Regions from separate parts of the Enterobacter sp. ECC-175 genome, predicted to be linked through region 2. Evidence: predicted binding sites of a transcription regulator. Region 2 holds the regulator's gene; the other holds the start of a gene.

Region 1 (7,144 bases), 380 kb from region 2:
TCAGCATGACGTGGATGATCCTCTGCCTGGCAGGCGCGTGCGCCGTCGGCTTCTTCGGCATCGCCTACTTCAACAACAACCCGGCACAGGCAGGCGCGGTGAACCAGAACGCCGAGCGCGTGTTCATCGAGCTGGCGCAGATCCTGTTCAACCCGTGGGTTGCCGGTATCCTGCTCTCCGCCATTCTGGCGGCGGTAATGTCTACGCTGAGCTGCCAGCTGCTGGTGTGCTCCAGTGCCATCACCGAAGACTTGTACAAAGCGTTCCTGCGCAAAGGCGCGAGCCAGAAAGAGCTGGTGTGGGTCGGGCGCTTTATGGTGCTGGTGGTGGCGTTAATTGCCATTGCGCTGGCGGCCAACCCTAATAACCGCGTTCTGGGCCTGGTGAGCTACGCGTGGGCAGGTTTCGGGGCGGCATTTGGCCCGGTAGTCCTGTTCTCCGTTCTGTGGTCACGTATGACACGCAACGGCGCGCTGGCGGGGATGATCATCGGCGCGGTCACCGTTATCGTCTGGAAGCAGTTCGCGTGGCTGGGCCTGTACGAAATCATCCCGGGCTTTATCTTCGGCAGCATCGGCATCGTGGTGTTCAGCCTGCTGGGCAAAGCACCGTCTGCCGCGATGCAGAAACGCTTTGCGGAAGCGGACGCGCACTACCACTCCGCGCCGCCGTCTAAGCTCCAGGCTGAGTAATTTCCCCCTCACCCTAACCCTCTCCCCGGTGGGGAGAGGGAATAAACCTCTCTTGCTAAATTCTGCAATTTACGTTGATATCGCTGCACTTATAACAATGAGGATAGCGAACAATGACCATCAAAACAGGGCTTATGGCGGCGGCATTATTCTTGCTCGCAGGCTGCAACGCACCAGCGCAGCACGCGGCAATGGAGACCTGCAAAGCGGATAACCAGATGCAGCAGACCACGCTCTATTTCGGCCTCAACCGTCCGGCGGGGGCGCAGATTACCCCCAGCGAGTGGCAGCAGTTTGTTGACCAGGATGTGACCCCGCGCTTTCGCGATGGCCTGACGGTGTTTGAGGCGCGCGGGCAGTGGCTGGGCAACGACGGGAAGGTGGCGCGCGAGCCGAGCAGGGCGCTGATGCTGATCCACGGTAAAGATGCGCAGAGCGAGAAGAACATTGAAGCGCTGCGCGGGATCTATAAATCACGCTTTGCGCAGGAATCGGTGATGCGGGTCGATCAGCCGGTGTGCGTGCAGTTTTAAAATAAAACGGCGGGAAAACCCGCCGTCATTATTTTGTAAGCCGGGTAAACGACGCGCCACCCGGCATGGCGTTACAGCACCAGCCCCGCAAAGCTCGCCGACAGCAGGCTTACCAGCGTGGCCCCGTACACCAGGCGCAGGCCAAAGCGCGACACCACGTTGCCCTGCTGCTCATTCAGACCCTTAATGGCCCCCGCGACGATGCCAATCGAGGCGAAGTTAGCGAACGACACCAGGAAGATGGAGAGGATCCCCAGCCCGCGCGGCGTCATCTGATGGGCGATTTTTTGCAGCTCTATCATCGCCACAAATTCATTCGCCACCAGCTTGGTCGCCATAATACTTCCCGCGTGCAGGGCGTCGCTCAGCGGAATACCAATCAGCCACGCCAGAGGATAAAAGACGTAGCCGAGGATCTGCTGGAAGCTCATGCCGAATACGCTTGAGAAAAGGGCGTTGACGGCGCTAATCAGGGCAATAAAGCCAATCAGCATCGCCAGAATAATCATCGCGACCTTAAAACCGGCCAGAATATATTCGCCGAGCATCTCAAAGAAGCTCTGGGATTCGTGCAGTTTTTCGAGCTTAATCTCCGGCTCCGCTTCCGGACGCACCGGGTTGATCACCGAAAGGATAATAAAGGTGCTGAACATGTTCAGAATAAGCGCCGCAACCACAAATTTGGCGTCCAGCATGGTCATATAGGCCCCGACAATCGACAGCGAAACGGTCGACATTGCCGTGGCGGCCATGGTGAACAGGCGACGCGAGGAGAGATCGCCCAATACCCCTTTGTATGCAATGAAGTTTTCAGACTGGCCGAGGATCAGCGAGCTCACCGCGTTGAAGGATTCCAGCTTGCCCATGCCGTTAAGCTTTGACAGCAGCGTGCCGATGACCCGAATAAATATTGGCAAAATTCGCCAGTGCTGGAGAATACCGATCAGCGCAGAGATGAAAATAATTGGGCAAAGCACGCCGAGGAAAATAAACGCCAGCCCTTTTTCGCCCATTCCGCCGAAGACGAAATTAGTCCCTTCGCCGGCGAATTTAAGCAGCGATTCAAAAAATCCCGACACGTATTTAATAACGAACAGACCGCTTTCCGCATGCAGGAAAAAGAAGGCGAGGGCCATTTCAATAACGATAAGCTGCAAAATATAACGAATGCGGATCTTGCGGCGGTCAAAGCTCACCAGCCAGGCCAGCGCCAGAATAATCACCAGGGCCAGCAGAAAATGGAGGATGTGATACATAATCAGTTTTCGGTTAGTTTTCGAGGCGCTTATTTAGCCACAGCGACAGTTAACCGTAAACGGGCATTTACGTTATAACTTATAAACATAAAAGTAATACCGGAAACCATTATCAGGCGAAGGGTTTACATCTCGTCATTAAAACTCAACACATTTCGCTTGTTTTTCTTCTCACCGTAATGATAATCACTATCACAAGAATTTACCTTTCTTTGCATCACTTGACCGCGATAAACATTTAAGGTGTCCGCATGTTTGTTCCATTTCTCATTATGTTACGTGAAGGCCTAGAAGCGGCCCTGATTGTGAGCCTTATCGCCAGCTACCTGAAGCGAACCCAGCGCGGGCGCTGGATTGGCGTGATGTGGATTGGGGTTTTCCTCGCGGCCGCGCTCTGTCTTGGGCTTGGCATTCTCATCAACGAAACCACGGGCGAGTTCCCGCAGAAAGAGCAGGAGCTATTTGAGGGGATCGTGGCGGTGATTGCGGTCTTTATCCTCACCTGGATGGTGTTCTGGATGCGCAAAGTCTCCCGCAACGTCAAGGTTCAGCTGGAGCAGGCGGTGGATACGGCGCTGCAAAAGGGCAACAACCACGGCTGGGCGCTGATCGTGATGGTCTTTTTCGCCGTCGCGCGTGAAGGGCTGGAGTCGGTCTTCTTCCTGCTGGCCGCCTTCCAGCAGGACGTGGGCATCTGGCCGCCGCTCGGGGCGATGCTCGGGCTGGCGACCGCGGTTGTGCTCGGCTTCCTGCTCTACTGGGGCGGCATTCGTCTTAACCTCGGTGCCTTCTTCAAATGGACCAGCCTGTTCATTCTGCTGGTTGCGGCAGGGCTGGCGGCGGGCGCCGTTCGCGCGTTCCACGAGGCCGGGCTGTGGAATCACTTCCAGGACGTGGCGTTCGACCTCAGCAATATCCTGTCAACGCATTCGCTGACCGGCACGCTGCTGGAAGGGATCTTTGGCTATCAGGAGACGCCGAGCGTCAGCGAAGTCGCGATGTACTTTATCTATCTGGTGCCGGCGCTGGTGCTTTTCGCGATGCCGCCGCGTGCCGGCTCCCAGGCGTCGCGCGTTGCGCCGTAATTCGTTATTTAGTTACAACATACTTTAAAAGGGAAGAGTCATGGCAATTCAGTTCCGTCGTAATGCGTTATGCGCAGGCATTGCCGCGCTGTTCGCTTCTGCCTTCGCCGCCCAGGCAGCAGATATCCCGCAGGTGAAAATTACCGTCAATGATAAGCAGTGTGAGCCGATGACCGTGACGGTCAACAGCGGTAAAACCCAGTTTATTATTCAGAACCACAGCCAGAAAGCGCTGGAGTGGGAGATCCTCAAAGGCGTGATGGTGGTGGAAGAGCGTGAAAACATCGCCCCCGGCTTTAGCCAGAAGATGACCGCCAGCCTGCAGCCGGGCGAGTACGACATGACCTGCGGCCTGCTGACCAACCCGAAAGGCAAGCTGATCGTGAAGGGCGAAGCTACCGCTGATGCGGCCAAAGGCAATGCGCTGATGAGCCTCGGCGATGCCATTACCGCCTATAAAGCCTACGTCACCAAAGAGACGGCGGATCTGGTGGCGAGCACCAAGGCCTTTACCGACGCGGTGAAAGCGGGCGATATCGAAAAAGCGAAATCACTGTTTGCCCCAACGCGCCAGCACTACGAGCGTATCGAGCCGATTGCCGAGCTCTTCTCCGATCTGGACGGCAGCATTGACGCCCGCGAAGATGACTACGAGCAGAAGGCCGCCGATCCGAAATTCACCGGCTTCCACCGTCTGGAAAAAGCGCTGTTTGGCGATAGCTCTACCAAAGGGATGGAGAAATACGCGGAGCAGCTGAACGGCGACGTGCTGGAGCTGCAAAAGCGCATTAGCGAGCTGGCCTTCCCGCCGTCAAAAGTGGTGGGCGGCGCGGCCGGGCTGATTGAGGAAGTGGCCGCGAGCAAAATCAGCGGCGAAGAAGATCGCTACAGCCACACCGACCTGTGGGACTTCCAGGCCAACGTCGACGGCGCGCAGAAAATTGTTAACCTGCTGCGTCCGCAGCTGCAAAAAGAGAACGGCGATCTGCTGGCAAAAGTGGATGCTAACTTCAAAAAGGTCGACGCCATTCTGGCGAAGTACCGCACCAAAGACGGGTTCGAAACCTATGACAAGCTGACCGATGCTGACCGTAACGCGCTGAAAGGCCCGATTACCACGCTGGCGGAAGATCTGGCGCAGCTGCGCGGCGTTCTGGGCCTGGATTAAACACGATGAAAAAGCACGACGAGTACGACGTGGCTGAACCTTCGCGGCGTCGGTTGTTAAAAGGGGTGGGGGCGCTCAGCGGCGCACTCGCCCTGGCGGGAGGTTGCCCGGTGGCGCATGCGGCGAAACCGCAAAGCGCGCCCGGCACGCTGTCGCCCAATGCCCGCATGGAGACGCAGCCTTTCTACGGCGAGCACCAGTCGGGCATTCTCACGCCGCAGCAGGCCTCGATGATGCTGGTGGCGTTCGATTCGCTGGCGAGCGATAAGGCGGATCTCGAACGCCTGTTCCGCCTGCTGACGGCGCGCCTTGCGTTTCTGACCGCCGGTGGCCCGGCACCGGATACGCCGAACCCGCGCCTGCCGCCGATGGACTCCGGTATTCTCGGCCCGTTTATCGCCCCCGATAATCTGACGATTACCGTTTCGGTCGGCGAATCGCTGTTTGACGCGCGCTACGGCCTGGCAAATCAGAAGCCGAAGGCGCTGCAGAAAATGACGCGCTTCCCGAATGACTCACTCGATGCGGCGCTGTGCCATGGCGATCTGCTGCTGCAGATTTGTGCCAACACGCAGGACACGGTGATCCACGCCCTGCGCGACATTATCAAGCACACGCCGGATCTGCTGAGCGTGCGCTGGAAGCGGGAAGGGTTTATCTCGGATCACGCGGCGCGCAGCAAAGGTAAAGAGACGCCGGTTAACCTGCTGGGCTTTAAGGACGGTACCGCCAACCCGGACAGCAGCGATGCCGCTCTGATGAAGAACGTGGTGTGGGTCACTGCCGACCAGGGCGAGCCTGCGTGGGCGGTTGGCGGAAGCTACCAGGCGGTGCGTATTATCCAGTTCCATGTGGAGTTCTGGGACCGCACGCCGCTGAAAGAGCAGCAGACCATTTTTGGCCGCGACAAGCAGAGCGGGGCGCCGCTCGGGATGAAGAATGAGCATGACGTGCCGGACTACGCCAGCGATCCAAACGGCGACGTTATCGCGCTGGACAGCCATATTCGCCTTGCCAACCCGCGCACCAAAGAGACGCAGTCCAGCCTGATGATGCGCCGCGGCTACAGCTACTCACTGGGCGTGACTAACTCCGGCCAGCTCGATATGGGGCTGCTGTTTGTCTGCTATCAGCATGACCTTGAAAAAGGTTTCCTGACCGTGCAGAAGCGCTTAAACGGTGAAGCGCTGGAAGAGTACGTCAAGCCCATCGGTGGCGGCTATTTCTTTGCCCTGCCGGGCGTGCGCGATCGCAACGCGTATCTCGCTCAGGGGCTCATAGAAGCCTGATAGTTGTCCCTGCGACAGTTCGCAGGGACATTATTTTTTTCTATGACTAACGCACTGTTATATTACTGTAATATTTGTATATGAGACTGAATCCGCTGCAGGCGCAGTCTTAAAAGTTGCGCCCAGGTAAAATAAATGTTGCATTTGTGATAATTGGTGATGTACTTACTATAAGACAGCGGTAGTTCCCGGCAGTGATGCTGTATCACTATGGAGATCGCGAATGGTTGCGTCCTGTACTGGACAAGGTAAACATAACAACCGCAACACCCGGCGCGGAGGCTCAGACTCCGGCAGCGATTTCTTCACCCCCACATTCTCCTCATCTCTTCAAAAACGCATTGTACCGACGTGCAAAACAGTGCGCGTAGCTGTGTTGTATCGTCATCCGGAAAGGCAAGCAATGGCTTACAAGGAAGCCAACCCTCAGATGTTCGTGCGCATAATCGTGCCGATGCCGGCGCGTGTGATGAATACCAACAACTCAAGGTGCTATCCATGGGAAGACAAAAAGCAGTGATCAAAGCTCGTCGCGAAGCAAAACGCGTGCTGAGACGGGATTCACGCAGCCATAAACAGCGTGAAGAAGAATCGGTCACCTCGCTTGTGCAGATGAGTGGCGTTGAATCAATTGGCATGGCGCGGGATAGCCGTGATGCTTCTCCAATTGTGGCCCGCAATGAGGCTCAGGCGCACTACCTGAATGTTATCGAGAGTAAACAGCTTATCTTTGCAACCGGTGAAGCCGGATGCGGGAAAACCTGGATCAGCGCGGCCAAAGCGGCGGAAGCGCTGATTCATAAGGACGTGGAGCGCATTATTGTTACCCGTCCGGTACTGCAAGCGGATGAAGATCTCGGCTTCTTGCCCGGCGATATCTCGGAGAAGTTTGCCCCGTACTTCCGGCCCGTCTATGACGTGCTGGTGAAGCGGCTGGGCGCATCCTTTATGCAGTACTGCCTGCGGCCGGAGATTGGCAAGGTGGAAATCGCGCCGTTCGCCTATATGCGCGGACGTACATTTGAAAATGCGGTCGTCATTCTTGACGAGGCTCAGAACGTGACCGCTGCGCAGATGAAGATGTTTTTAACGCGCCTCGGGGAGAACGTGACGGTCATCGT
Region 2 (7,144 bases):
CTGGCAGTTCACCATCGCGCAGGTGTTCAAGTCATCGGCTGACGAAGGGTATTTCCCGAAAATCTTCTCCCGCGTGACCAAAGCGGATGCACCGGTGCAGGGCATGCTGGCGATCGTCATCTTCCAGAGCGGCCTGTCGCTGATGACCATTAGCCCGTCGCTGAACAGCCAGTTCAACGTGCTGGTTAACCTGGCGGTGGTGACGAACATCATTCCGTATATCCTGTCGATGGCCGCGCTGGTGATTATTCAGAAAGTGGCGAAGGTCGATCCGAGCAAGGCGAGAGTGGCGAACGTTGTGGCGCTGGTGGGCGCTATCTACAGCTTCTATGCGCTTTACTCTTCCGGTGAAGAAGCGATGCTCTACGGCGCGATGGTGACCTTTATGGGCTGGACGCTGTACGGGCTGGTGTCGCCGCGGTTTGAATTGACGAATAAACACAGTTAGGGAAAAGCAAAACGGCAACCCTGGGGTTGCCGTTTTTAGCGTTTTCACCCTCTCCCAGTGGGAGAGGCCTGGGTGAGGACATGAGCCCGCCCTCGATCCACACTTACGCGTTTTTCAGCACTTCGCTGACAATCTCCACCGCTTCTTTCTCAATCTGCTGACGATGTTCAGCGCCGAGGAAGCTCTCGCAGTAGATTTTGTACGCATCTTCCGTACCGGACGGACGCGCGGCGAACCAGCCGTTCTCGGTCATCACCTTCAGACCACCGATAGACGCCCCGTTGCCCGGCGCAGCCGTCAGGCGCGCGGTGATAGGGTCACCCGCCAGCGTGCTTGCGCTGACCATCTCTGGAGAAAGTTTCGACAGGGCGGCTTTCTGCGCGGACGTTGCTGCCGCCTGAATGCGGTTGTAGCTTGGCGCGCCGAAGCGTACTGCCAGTTCGTTGTAATGTTCCTGCGGGTTTTTACCGGTGACGGCAGTGATTTCTGCCGCCAGCAGGCACATGATGATGCCGTCTTTGTCGGTGGACCACGGCGTGCCGTCGAAGCGCAGGAAGGACGCGCCCGCGCTCTCTTCGCCGCCAAAGCCAAAGCTGCCGTCGTGCAGACCGTCAACAAACCACTTGAAGCCGACCGGTACTTCCACCAGCTTGCGGCCCAGCGCGTCAACCACGCGGTCAATCATCGCGGAAGAGACCAGCGTTTTACCGACGGCCACCTCTTTGCCCCACTGCGGACGGTGCTGGAACAGGTAGTTGATTGCAACGGCCAGGTAGTGGTTAGGATTCATCAGGCCCGCCGGGGTCACGATGCCGTGGCGGTCGTAATCCGGATCGTTGGCAAACGCCAGGTCGAATTTGTCGCGCAGCGCCAGCAGACCGGCCATCGCGCACTCGGAGGAGCAGTCCATGCGGATCGCGCCGTCTTTATCCAGGTGCATAAAGCGGAAGGTCTGATCGACGTGATCGTTAACGATGGTCAGATCCAGCTTGTAATGCTCGGCGATGCGCTTCCAGTATTCGATACCGGAGCCGCCGAGCGGGTCAACGCCCAGCTTCAGGCCGGCTTTCTGGATCGCCGCCATGTCGACGATATCCGCCAGCCCTTCCACGAACGGCTGCACCAGATCCTGCTCTTTCACATGCCCGGACGCCATGGCCGCGTCCAGGGAAATGCGCTTGACGCCGTCCAGATCGGCTGCAAGCAGCGCGTTCGCGCGGTCTTCTACCACTTTGGTGACGTTGGTGTCCGCAGGGCCGCCGTTAGGCGGGTTGTATTTGATCCCCCCGTCATCCGGCGGGTTGTGGGATGGCGTGATGACGATGCCGTCAGCCAGCGGACCACCTTTTTTGTTGTGCACGAGAATGGCGTTTGATACCGCCGGGGTTGGCGTGAAGCCGTTATTCTCCTGGACAATCACGTCTACGCCGTTCGCGGCCAGCACTTCCAGTACGGAAATGAACGCCGGTTCAGACAGGGCGTGAGTATCTTTCCCAACGTAGCACGGACCGGTGACGCCGTTTTTAGCGCGCTCTTCCGCGATGGCCTGGGCAATGGCCAGAATGTGCGGCTCGTTAAAGCTGTGGCGCGCCGCGCTGCCGCGGTGGCCAGATGTACCAAACTTCACTGCGTGTTCTGCGTTGCCCACGACCGGTTTCAGCACGTAGTACTGTGCGGTCAGCTGAGCGACGTTAATCAAATCGCTTTGTTGTGCAGGTTGGCCTGCACGGCTGTGATTTGCCATTGCCTGGTCCTTCTGATGCAAGGGTTAAATTGTACCGCAAACCTTCTCAATCAATTCCGCAGGGAACTGCATAGACTGCATGATGTGTTCAACCATGCTGCACTTGCGGCCCGTATTGGTATTGGTGATGACCCAGTAAGGTGTGCCCGGGACATGTTTAGGTTTGGTTTGATTGCCGTTTTGCAGCAGCGTCTGCTCGTCGCCGGCGAAGTACACGCGGGTACGGCCGTGGAGCGATTCGGTCGCTTCAGCAAACGCTTTGTTATCCAGTGAGTAGAGTGTAGACAGCACCAGCATAAAGCGGTTAACCGCTTTTTTCTGTTCCGCATATTCGTCAGACAGCAGCAGCTCGCGCACCGCGCGGACTTTATCTTTTACTGGCGTCGCGGCAGGTTTTGCTGACGCATTTACGCCAGGCTGAGGCGCAACCTCTTTTGGCGCGGACGTTGCGGGCTGTGCGGCGGCGGAAATTTTAAGCATGCGCCGTAAAATGTCTGACGCGCTCTCCCCGATATGCCGCGTTTGGCTGGCGATATACTGATAGAGTTCGTCATCAACTTCGATTGTTTTCATCTTAATCCAGTGCGATATCTTATCTGAATACAAGTCGTTGGGATTATAGGAGCAAATCCCAACAGCGGATAGCGTCAAACCAGGTTGGCGGCAAAAGTCGGATTAAACTGGAACCTTGCAGCCGGGCGGCAGAATGGTGAACATGATACCCTAACCTGACATACGTAAAAAAAGAACTTTGCCATGAAATTGAATACCCGAGCGCTATCTGCGCAATCGCCGAACAATAATCCCCCCATTGTCCTGGTTCACGGGCTTTTTGGCAGCCTCGATAACCTGGGCGTGCTGGCGCGCGATCTGGTGGTCGATCATGATATTTTGCAGGTCGACATGCGCAATCACGGCCTTTCCGGTCGCGCGGAGGAGATGACCTACGCGGCGATGGCGCAGGATCTGCTGGACACGCTGGATGCACATAGCCTGGAAAAAGCGACGCTCATCGGGCATTCCATGGGCGGTAAAGCGGTGATGGCGCTGACCGCGCTCGCGCCCGAGCGAATCAGCGGTCTGGTGGTCATCGACGTCGCGCCCGTGGATTACGACGTTCGCCGCCACGACGAGATTTTTGCCGCCATCAATGCGGTGACCGAGGAGGGTGTTTCCACTCGCCAACAGGCCGCCACCGTGATGCGCGAGCATCTTGATGAGGAAGGCGTGGTGCAGTTTCTGCTGAAATCGTTTGTTGACGGCCAGTGGCGCTTTAATGTTCCCGTTCTGTGGGATCAGTATTCTCACATTGTGGGTTGGGAAAGTGTTCCCGCCTGGCCGCACCCTGCCCTCTTTATCCGCGGCGGTAACTCGCCTTATGTCACCGACGCGTACCGCGACGCGCTGCTGGCGCAATTCCCTCAGGCGCGAGCCCACGTGATTGCCGGAGCTGGACACTGGGTTCACGCGGAAAAACCGGACGCCGTCCTGCGCGCCATCCGTCGCTATCTCACTGATACTGCGAATTGATTAAAAAGTCAGCGACTGGAAGGCTGCGGGCTTCCAGTCGTTGGCGTGTCGTTTTCGCTGATGTATGATGGCGCGCTTATCGCCCGGGCTTTAGCAGGGCGGCGTGTTTCCCCCGAAGTCTCAGAATCATGGCCAAAGAACAAACGGACCGTACGACACTAGATCTGTTCGCGAATGAGCGTCGACCGGGACGACCGAAAACGAATCCGCTCTCGCGTGACGAACAGCTGCGTATTAATAAACGCAACCAGCTTAAACGCGATAAAAATCGTGGGCTTAAGCGTGTCGAACTGAAGCTTAACGCTGACGCGGTTGATGCGCTTAACGAGCTGGCTGAAGCACGCAACATTAGCCGCAGCGAGCTGATCGAAGCGATGCTGATCGCCCAGCTTGATACGCTTCGCGCTAAAGTAAAAGTCTGAAAATCCCCCAAATCTCTCTTTTCATGTAGCACAGAGTGCAGTCCTGCGCGATAGCTGTTTCCGCAGGGTTGCGTGTTCTGCTATTATTGCCCTTATCCGTGGACAATTTGCGCCACCATACTATTAAGTTTCAAGAGGTTATTTTACTCATGGCAATCATCGGCATTTTCTTCGGCAGTGACACCGGCAATACCGAAAACATCGCAAAAAACATTCAAAAACAGCTCGGTAAAGACGTTGCCGATGTGCACGACATCGCCAAGAGCAGCAAAGAAGATCTCGAAGGCTATGACATCCTGCTGCTGGGCATCCCGACCTGGTACTATGGTGAAGCGCAGTGCGACTGGGATGATTTCTTCCCTACGCTTGAAGAAGTGGACTTTAACGGCAAGCTGGTCGCCCTGTTCGGCTGCGGCGATCAGGAAGACTACGCGGAGTATTTCTGTGATGCGCTGGGTACTATCCGCGACATCATTGAGCCGCGCGGCGCGGCTATTGTTGGCCACTGGCCAACCGCGGGCTATCACTTTGAAGCCTCCAAAGGCCTGGCTGATGACGACCACTTTGTTGGCCTGGCCATTGACGAAGACCGTCAGCCAGAACTGACCGCCGAACGCGTTGAAAAATGGGTGAAGCAGGTTCGTGAAGAGCTGAACCTGGACGACATCCTCAACGCCTGATATCCCTGCGGCGCGACTCCGGTTGCGCCCGTTGTCCAGGTCAAACCGATTAAATTAATTGCTACAAACTTTTAACTTTTCCGTTCAGACCTGTACAATATCCCCCTGGTAAAACGTGGGCTCCATCGAACAAGTTTGTTGGTGATACCCCATTTTTATAAGCATATTTTGCTTGAGACTTGCAGTTTTCATTTAGGCGTGGCAGTTCTATAATGAGACGCATTATCCCAAGTGCATTCTCTGTCACTTCTTCTTTTGAAGTGAATCGTTTAGCAACAGGACAGATTCCGCATGACTGACAACAATACCGCATTAAAGAAGGCTGGCCTGAAAGTAACGCTTCCTCGGTTAAAAATCCTTGAAGTGCTTCAGGGGCCAGACAATCACCATGTCAGTGCGGAAGACCTTTACAAGCGTCTTATCGATATGGGTGAAGAAATTGGCCTGGCAACCGTCTATCGTGTGCTGAACCAGTTTGATGACGCGGGCATTGTTACCCGTCATAATTTCGAAGGCGGTAAATCTGTTTTCGAACTGACTCAGCAGCACCACCACGATCACCTGATCTGCCTCGACTGCGGCAAGGTTATTGAATTTAGCGATGATTCCATCGAATCACGCCAGCGTGAAATCGCTGCGCGTCATGGTATCCGCCTCACCAACCACAGCCTGTACCTGTATGGTCACTGCGCTGAAGGCGATTGCCGCGAGAACGACCGCGCACACGACGCCAAATAATCCGTATTCATACTCTGAGCCAGCCGCGAGGTTGGCTTTTTTTTTGCCTAAAAAAGCCCGGTGGCGCTGCGCTTACCGGGCCTGAGGGGCTGTGACACCTTTGCAGGCCGGTAAGCGCAGCGCCACCGGGCGTGAATACAGCGCATTAGTTATTGTTGCTGCGAATTTCCTGCCAGATTTTATCGCAGCGCTTCGCCACTTCCTGATCGTTTCCGGTTTTACGCGCCTGGATGCAGGCCTGGTAATCCATCACGCGAACGCTCTCCTGCGTGGCAAACTGCTCGTGCGCCTTCTCTTTTTTCAGCACGTTCAGCACGCTTTGACAGGCCTCGATTTTTTCTGGCGAGCCTTGCGCGGTATTGATACAGGCGCTGTACGCCTCTTTTAGACGCGAATCCTCTTTCGGCCCCGGTGAGGTTGCGCAGGCCGCAAGCCCGGCGGTCATCACCGCGACAAGTACGATTTTCTTAAACATAGCCGTCTCCATTCCGGCGGGCCTTAGCCCGCCAGAGCGTTTATCAGAAGATAGTGAATGGGGCGATAACCATGAACTTCACGTCGCGCTCATCCTGGAAGATGTTGCCGTAACCACCGCCCCAGCTTGGGATATCGGAGTGGTTGTCGTACTGAGTGAAGTGCAGTTTGAACATGGTGCCCTTCGCACGGCCGTCCTGTACGGTGTACATCGCATCAAGGCTGTACGCAGACTCTTTGATTTTGTTGGACGCGTAGTCTTCACGCTGGCCTGCGGCGTTGATAAACCAGTCGGCCGGTTTTGCATCCCAGGCGTAAACATAGGACGCACCGACGGCCCAGCCCGACAGATCCCAGTTTTTGAGGTCATACATCGCCCCGAAGAACACCGCCTTTTCACCGTTGGCGTTAAAGTCTGAGCGGTTATCCCACCAGATGTCGAGACGACCGTTTGAGGAGGCGTAGGTTGGCGTCATGCGCTGCAGGAAGTAGCCCTGCTGCCCTTCCGCCTTCACCCACGTCCCTTCCAGGCGCAAATCCACTACCTCGGCCACCTTATAGCCAAAGGTCAGCGCCTGCAGCCAGGCCGTGCCGTCGTAGATATCATTAATGGTGTTGTTGTCGGCCTTATCGCGCGCCCCGTAGAACTGATAGCTGGTTGAAAGCGGAGAGCCCGCGACGTCAAACTTGTAGCTGGCTTTGGCAAAGTATTGATCGACAAAGCCTTCTGCCTGACCAAATGCTGCTTCAAGCACCAGATCATTCTTGAAATCGTATTTGGCACCGAGCGAGTGCAGGTAATCAACCTTAGTCTTGCGGTCGTTCTGGTAGAACTTGTCCATCTCAATGTGCCACGGCGCTTTGTACTCATTGGTCCACATGTAGGAGAAGCTCAACGCACCCGCATCACCGTAGTCAAAGTTCGCCCCGGCTTCCGCCCCCTGGTAAGTACCAGGCATAAAGCTCCAGTGCGGGGCTAACAGCGTTTGGCCGGTTGGCTGAATGTAGCCCGCGCGAGCCCACGCCGGGCCGTATTTAAATTTTGCCGCCGCTTTATACAGGCTGATACCGCTTTTATCGCCCGAATAGTCTTCATCGTAGGCTTTAT

Evidence for each region. Region 2 encodes Fur, which represses iron uptake genes when iron is present. Its sites were predicted from a motif close to ATAATAATGAGAACNACTATCAA; they were not measured.
Region 1: efeU (iron uptake transporter permease EfeU) is a predicted target of Fur. The motif match lies at 2,655-2,677, and genes of this name have one in related genera.

Annotation. Positions count from the first base shown of each region.
Region 1 covers NZ_CP143776.1:2,271,506-2,278,649, forward strand. Annotated here, with positions in the region: gene putP (sodium/proline symporter PutP) at 1-692, shown strand, start outside; gene V1599_RS10645 (DUF3574 domain-containing protein) at 806-1,225, shown strand; gene V1599_RS10650 (NupC/NupG family nucleoside CNT transporter) at 1,297-2,481, opposite strand; gene efeU (iron uptake transporter permease EfeU) at 2,733-3,566, shown strand; gene efeO (iron uptake system protein EfeO) at 3,607-4,734, shown strand; gene efeB (iron uptake transporter deferrochelatase/peroxidase subunit) at 4,740-6,023, shown strand; gene V1599_RS10670 (hypothetical protein) at 6,247-6,543, shown strand; gene phoH (phosphate starvation-inducible protein PhoH) at 6,522-7,144, shown strand, end outside.
Region 2 covers NZ_CP143776.1:1,889,585-1,896,728, reverse strand. Annotated here, with positions in the region: gene potE (putrescine-ornithine antiporter) at 1-448, shown strand, start outside; gene pgm (phosphoglucomutase (alpha-D-glucose-1,6-bisphosphate-dependent)) at 552-2,192, opposite strand; gene seqA (replication initiation negative regulator SeqA) at 2,217-2,765, opposite strand; gene ybfF (esterase) at 2,949-3,722, shown strand; gene ybfE (LexA regulated protein) at 3,851-4,144, shown strand; gene fldA (flavodoxin FldA) at 4,294-4,824, shown strand; gene fur (ferric iron uptake transcriptional regulator) at 5,116-5,562, shown strand; gene chiQ (ChiQ/YbfN family lipoprotein) at 5,708-6,037, opposite strand; gene chiP (chitoporin) at 6,081-7,144, opposite strand, start outside.